Catenuloplanes niger: one gene and its partner. The main gene of each other region encodes a partner of the protein of the gene in region 2 in a complex. Links are inferred from orthologs where the notes say so. Each region holds a gene or a part of one and is shown on either strand. Other genes may lie near its edges.

Region 1 (3,429 bases), 940 kb from region 2 along the record:
CGTGCCGGCCGCCAGCAGGATCGCGGCCGCGGACGCCGCCTGGCCCAGGCACACCGTGACGATGTCCGGGCGCACGTACTGCATGGTGTCGTAGATCGCCGTCATGGCCGTGAACGAGCCACCGGGCGAGTTGATGTACATCGTGATGTCGCGGTCCGGGTCCGTCGACTCCAGCGTCAGCAGCTGGGCCATCACGTCGTTCGCCGAGGCGTCGTCCACCTGGACGCCGAGGAAGATGATCCGGTCCTCGAACATCTTGTTGTACGGGTTGGACTCCTTCACCCCGTACGACGTGCGCTCGACGAAGGAGGGAAGAACGTACCGGTTGTGCACCGGAGCGAACCGCGGGGGAAGTGTCATGTCCGTCATTGTCGCCTTCCTCAGTTCAGCGTTCCGGCGCCCTCGGGGACCTGCGTCGCCCCGGTGATCACCTTGTCGATGAAGCCGTACTCCTTGGCCGCCGCGGACGTGAACCAGCGGTCCCGGTCCGAGTCGGCCTCGATCGTGCTCTGCGTCTGCCCGGTGTGGAACGCGACGCGCTCCTGGAACATGCGCTTCGTGTAAAGCATCTGCTCCGCCTGGATCGCGATGTCCGCCGCGGTGCCGCCCAGGCCACCGGACGGCTGGTGCATCATGATCCGGGCGTGCGGCAGCGCGTAACGCTTGCCCTTCGTCCCGGCGCAGAGCAGCAGCTGGCCCATGGAGGCCGCCATGCCCATCGCGACGGTCGAGACGTCGTTGTCGATCCACTGCATGGTGTCGTAGATCGCCATGCCGGCGTAGACCGAGCCGCCGGGCGAGTTGATCCAGAAGTGGATGTCACGCTCCGGGTCCTCCGCCGCGAGCAGCAGCAACTGGGCGCAGAGGCGGTTGGCGACCGAATCGGTCACCTCGCTGCCCAGAAAGATGATCCGCTCCTTCAGCAGCCGGTTGTAGACCGAGTCGTCAAGGCCACCGGCGAGGTCGCCGCCGCCTCTGGCCAGAGGCGACGCATTGAGATGCAAGTCGGTCATGGCAGCCCTTCGCTGTTGTCCTTCGTAGGACCGACCCTAGCCCGTCATTGGGGCACTTCGTCCGTGCATGGGGCACTGTTCGCTGTAAGCGCACGCCTTCTGCCCTCAGAAGAACCAGAGCCGCCGCGGGTACGCGAACCCGCGGCGGCTCTGGGTGGTGAAACCCTTAGTGCACGTGGTGGTGCTCGTCCTGGATCGCCTCGAGCGTCACCGGGTTGCCCGCGGTGTCCTTGATCGTCACACGCTCCAGCACGATCTGCAGCGCCTTCCCGCGACGCACGTCGCCGAAGACGGCCTGCGCCTCACCCGAGCGGGCGAGCTGGTCGTAGTACTGCTGGGGCTGCATGCCGGCGCGCTGCGCGCGGTGCATGATCTCGTGACCGAACTCGTCGTCGGAGACCTGAACCTGCTCCGCCTCCGCGATCGTGTCGAGCAGCAGCTGGATCTTGACGCCCTCGGTCGCGGCCTCCTGCAGCTCGGTGTCGATCTGCTCCTCGGTCTTCTCCTCCGAGGCGAGGTAGTCCTCCAGCGACGCGCCGATGCGCTCCAGCTGGTCGGTCATCGCGGCCTTGCGCTGCTCGACCGCGTCCTTCACGACACCCTCCGGCGCCGGGATCTCGGCCGCCTCGACGATCTGCGCGAGCACCTTGTCCCGGGCCGCGTAGATCTGCTCGACCTTCTTGACCCGGGTGACCCGCTCACGGACGTCGCCCTTCAGCTCCTCCAGCGAGTCGAACTCGCTGGCCAGCTGGGCGAAGTCGTCGTCGAGCTCCGGCAGCTCCTTCTCCTTCACGGTGCGGACCGTGGTGGAGACCTCCGCGTCCTGCCCGGCGAAGTCGCCGCCGACCAGCTTCGTGGTGAACGTCGCGGACTCACCGGCGGACAGGCCCACCAGGACCTCGTCCAGACCCGGGAGCAGCTGCTGGGAGCCGACCTCGTGGGAGATGTTGGACGCGGAACCGCCCGGCACCTCCACACCGTCGACCGTCGCGGTCAGGTCGAGCTGCACGTAGTCGCCCTCGGCCGCCGGCCGCTCGACCGTCTTCAGCGTGGCGAACCGCTCGCGCAGGTTGTTGACCTGCTCGTCGATCTCGCTGTCACCGATCACCAGCTCGTCGACCTCGACCTCGATGCCGGACAGGTCCGGGATCGTCAGCTCCGGACGCACGTCGACCTCGGCCGTGAACTTCAGCGGCTCGTTGTCGGCGAACTCCGTCACGTTGACCTCGGGCCGGCCGAGCAGCTTGACGTCGTGCTCCTGCACGGCCGCGAACAGCTGCGCCGGGATCGCCTCGTTGACGGCCTCGTTCAGCACGGTCTCCCGGCCGACCCGCTGGTCGATCACGGCCGACGGGATCTTGCCGCGGCGGAAGCCGGGGATCTGCACCTGAGACGCGATCTCCCGGTACGCCTTCTTCAGGCTCGGCTCGAGCTCGGCGAACGGCACCTCGATGGCGAGCCGCACCCGAGTCGGGCTCAGAGTCTCGACGGTGCTCTTCACAGGCGTACTCCTTGATGGATCTGGGTGATGTGCGGCGTGTCCGCTGTCCTGGGCGTCTGCGCTCTGTCTGCGGTCTGCCACTGTTTCGTCTGCAGACACGCCGGCGTTACGCGCCGTCGCTCTCGCGAGTTTAGGCCGTCGTCGCGGCACGCTCGCGCCCGGGTTTGAAACCCGCGTCATCCTGTCGTCGGGGTGGCGGGATTTGAACCCACGGCCCCTCGCTCCCAAAGCGAGTGCGCTACCAAGCTGCGCCACACCCCGTGGCGCTTCGAGTGTAAGCGCCCGAAGCCCATCCCGGCTCGCCGGGCCTCGCGTACGGAACCTTCCGGTGTGGCGTGCCGGATACCGGCTTGGGAAGATCAGCCCGAGTGGGTACGCTAGGACAGCACCGCGAACCATCCGCGGCGCACGCGGACGTAGCTCAATGGTAGAGCCTCAGTCTTCCAAACTGATTACGCGGGTTCGATTCCCGTCGTCCGCTCCACTTCGGGTCACTGTGTCAACGGAGTGCGTTGACCAGGGCGTTCCGCATGCAACCCGGGGGCCGAGCCCCCGGACCCCCACGGTGTGGCTCGCTTACGTTCCGGCCTGGTTGATCTTGTGTGCCATTAACGTGCCGTTGGCGTGTCGCTAGCTCTGGGGCTTGGGCTTCTTCTTGCTGGTGTTGGGCTTCTTGGGGTTGGTTGCACTGGTGATGCGCTTGTCCATGTCGTTGGCGAGCTCGCGGTCGCGGTCGTTGGTGGCGTGCTGGTAGGTGCTCTTCGCCTGTGCCAGCGGCCCACGCGGTCGGGGTCTTCCCGCGCGGGGAAGCCGTGCGCTACCGCGAATGCGCCCTCGTGCACGGCGTGTCCGGCGAGGCGATCCGCTGGTCCGAGGGGGCGGACGGAACGCGACCAGAGTTCGGGCGGCCGGCGG
Region 2 (3,299 bases):
CTTGACGCCGACCAGCGGGTAGCCCGCGAGGATGCCGTACTGCATGGCGTCCTGTGCACCGGCGTCGACCGAAGGGATGAACTCCTTCGGGATGCGACCACCGGTGACCGCGTTCACGAACTCGTACGTCGCGGCGTCGTTGTCCAGCGGCAGCGGCTCGAGGCTGACGATGACGCGGGCGTACTGGCCCGAACCACCGGTCTGCTTCTTGTGCGTGAACTCGACCTTCTCCACCTTGCGGCGGATGGTCTCGCGGTACGCCACCTGCGGCTTGCCGACGTTCGCCTCGACGTTGAACTCGCGGCGCATGCGGTCCACCAGGATGTCCAGGTGGAGCTCGCCCATGCCGGAGATGACCGTCTGGCCCGTCTCCTCGTCGTTGCGGACGCGGAAGGTCGGGTCCTCCTCGGCCAGGCGCTGGATCGCGGTGCCCAGCTTCTCCTGGTCCGACTTGGTCTTCGGCTCGATCGCCACCGAGATGACCGGCTCCGGGAACGTCATCGACTCGAGGATGACCGGGTTCGCCGGGTCGGACAGGGTGTCACCGGTGGTGGTCTGCTTCAGACCCTGGACGGCGATGATGTCGCCGGCCTGCGCCTGGGGGCGCTCCTCACGCTTGTTCGCGTGCATCTGGTAGATCTTGCCGATCCGCTCCTTGCGGTCCTTGGTGGAGTTGACCACCTGCGAACCGGAATCGAGCGTGCCGGAGTAGACCCGCACGTACGTGAGCTTGCCCAGGTGCTTGTCGGTCTGGATCTTGAAGGCCAGACCGGAGAACGGCTCGTTCTTGTCGGGCTTGCGCGACAGCGGGGTCTCGCCGTCGGTCTTGGTGCCCTCGATGGCCGGGATGTCCAGCGGCGACGGCAGGTAGTCCACCACGGCGTCGAGCATGGGCTGAACGCCCTTGTTCTTGAACGCCGAACCGGTGAGCACCGGGTTCGCCTTGCCGGAGATGGTGGCGCGGCGGATGCCGGCCTTGATCTCCTCGACCGAGAGCTCCTCGCCCTCCAGGTACTTCTCCATGATCGCGTCGTCGTTCTCGGCGAGCGTCTCAAGGAGCAGCGAACGCCAGGTCTCGGCGTCCTCCTGCAGGTCGGCCGGGATCTCCTCGATCGCGTAGTCCTCACCCTTCTGGGTCTCACCACGCCAGGTGAGAGCCTTCATGGTGATCAGGTCCACGACGCCGATGAAGTCCGACTCGTTGCCGATCGGGATCTGCAGGACGAGGGTGGTGGCGTTGAGCCGGTCCTTCATCATCTGCACGCAGCGGTAGAAGTCCGCGCCGGTCCGGTCGAGCTTGTTGACGAAGCACATCCGCGGGACGTTGTACTTGTCGGCCTGCCGCCAGACGTTCTCGGTCTGGGGCTCTACGCCGGCGACACCGTCGTAGACCGCCACAGCACCGTCCAGGACGCGCAGCGACCGCTCGACCTCGACCGTGAAGTCGACGTGGCCGGGCGTGTCGATGATCTGGATCGTGTGGCCCTTCCACTCGCACTTCGTGGCAGCGGAGGTGATGGTGATGCCACGCTCCTGCTCCTGCTCCATCCAGTCCATGGTGGCCGCGCCATCGTGGACTTCACCGATCTTGTACGTGATACCGGTGTAGAACAGGATTCGCTCAGTAGTCGTGGTCTTACCGGCATCGATGTGCGCCATGATGCCGATGTTGCGTACGTTGGCGAGCGCGTCTGCGGCGGCCACTGTAATCCCTACTTCGTCGTCTCGTCGGGTTGCTGAATCACCCGGCTCGCACCGGATGACGGTTGCGCCGGGTAATCCAGCGGTGTGCCCGGCGGCCGGCCGAGACCGGCGCCGGGCGGCTGGATTACCAGCGGTAGTGCGCGAAGGCCTTGTTGGACTCGGCCATCTTGTGCGTGTCCTCGCGCCGCTTGACGGCGGCACCGAGGCCGTTGCTCGCGTCGAGCAGCTCGTTCTGCAGCCGCTCGATCATGGTCTTCTCACGACGAGCCTTCGAGTAGGTCGTCAGCCAGCGCAGGCCCAGCGTCAGCGCGCGGGACGGGCGGACCTCGACCGGCACCTGGTAGGTCGCGCCACCGACACGGCGGCTGCGGACCTCGAGGGTCGGCTTGACGTTGTCCATGGCGCGCTTGAGCGTCACGACCGGGTCAGTGCCGGTCTTCTCCCGGCAGCCCTCGAGGGCGCCGTAGACGATGCGCTCGGCGAGCGCGCGCTTGCCGTCCATCAGGATCTTGTTCACCAGCTGGGTGACCAGCGGCGAGTTGTAAACCGGGTCCGGCGTCAGCGGCCGACGGGGAGCGGGGCCCTTACGCGGCATGTCAGCTCTTCTCCTTCTTCGCGCCGTAGCGGCTGCGCGCCTGCTTGCGGTTACGCACACCCTGGGTGTCGAGCGAACCGCGGATGATCTTGTAGCGAACGCCCGGAAGGTCCTTCACACGACCGCCACGCACGAGCACGATCGAGTGCTCCTGCAGGTTGTGACCCACACCGGGGATGTACGCGGTCACCTCGATCTGGCTGCTGAGCTTCACACGAGCGACCTTGCGCAGCGCCGAGTTGGGCTTCTTCGGGGTGGTGGTGTAGACGCGCGTGCAGACTCCGCGACGCTGGGGACTCCCCTTCAGCGCCGGCGTCTTGGTCTTACTCGTCTTCGCCTGGCGGCCCTTGCGGACCAGCTGCTGGATCGTGGGCACCGGGTACTCCGCTCCCTGTCCTGTCCGGGCCCGTCGGGCCCGTTAACTTCCGTGGCGGCCGCCCTTGTGGCGACCGGACCGTCTGTCTTACCTACCCGGCTGCGCCGGTCTTGCCTCTTGCTGCCGATCGGGGGGCCTGCTGGGAGTAGGCCTCTCGACCCCCGCGGTCGGGCGTGTCGCCCGGCGCTACGGTCGCGCGGTAAGGACTCGCGCTGGTCTGCCATTGTCGTGGTGCGCATCGCTCATCCGGGCTCTGAGTTCCGGACCGAACGGCGCACGCACAAGTTGCCCGGGCTAGCCCGGGCACGAAGGGAAAGAGTACCCACCGTGAGGGCGCTGGTCAAAACCGGACGGTAAGGAGAGCTATCTCCCCACTACACGACTCCCAACGGATCTCCGGCTTCGGACCTCACACCCGGCGCTCTGGCAACCGGAAACCCGGGATCCAGAACTCCTGATGCTGACACCTTCAGCGACGAACCACTCTGCAAAGCCAAGTGTACCCGGTCCCCAGGGACGCCATTCACTGACTCCCTACATGCCCACGGGCCGCCGGGCAAGTACCTACGACAGGCTCAGGACCACGACGATCAGCAGGGACAGCAGGGCCACCGTGGCCCCTCC

The links.
Region 1: the proteins of rpsG (region 2) and tig are in contact, whole or in part, in a crystal structure (PDB 3GTY), measured with the Thermotoga maritima proteins. The link is inferred for Catenuloplanes niger from one-to-one orthologs. Residues at the interface, in WP_004081843.1 of Thermotoga maritima: Lys34, Lys52, Lys55, Glu59, Arg62, Gln63, Glu66, Asn67, Lys69, Val71, Arg95, Ala109, Lys110, Lys111, Gly112, Arg113, Pro114, Glu117, Glu121, Ile124, Ala125, Tyr127, Asn128, Asn129, Thr130, Gly131, Lys135, Asp139, Arg142, Met143; in WP_004081061.1 of Thermotoga maritima: Glu122, Val124, Val129, Leu130, Tyr133, Glu188, Gly259, Ile262, Tyr263, Glu266, Ser270, Glu273, Gln274, Glu277, Arg308, Gln311, Ile312, Ser315, Tyr316, Glu325, Arg329, Arg336, Leu363, Phe366, Trp367, Arg373, Leu377, Arg381, Leu384, Glu387.

Annotation. Positions count from the first base shown.
Region 1 is NZ_JAVDYC010000001.1:2,670,335-2,673,763, forward strand. The notes cover bases 348-3,212. They hold tig (trigger factor), read right to left. Parts: upstream 2,515-3,212; coding sequence 1,180-2,514; downstream 348-1,179. Other genes in these bases: J2S44_RS11515 (ATP-dependent Clp protease proteolytic subunit), read right to left, coding at 348-369; J2S44_RS11520 (ATP-dependent Clp protease proteolytic subunit), read right to left, coding at 381-1,013. Outside these bases: more of J2S44_RS11515, read right to left, coding at 1-347. UniProt on the Bacillus subtilis protein: Involved in protein export. Acts as a chaperone by maintaining the newly synthesized protein in an open conformation. Functions as a peptidyl-prolyl cis-trans isomerase.
Region 2 is NZ_JAVDYC010000001.1:3,607,236-3,610,534, forward strand. The notes cover bases 565-3,299. They hold rpsG (30S ribosomal protein S7), read right to left. Parts: upstream 2,300-3,299; coding sequence 1,829-2,299; downstream 565-1,828. Other genes in these bases: fusA (elongation factor G), read right to left, coding at 565-1,704; rpsL (30S ribosomal protein S12), read right to left, coding at 2,301-2,675; J2S44_RS15725 (hypothetical protein), read right to left, coding at 3,240-3,299. In the rest of the region: more of fusA, read right to left, coding at 1-564.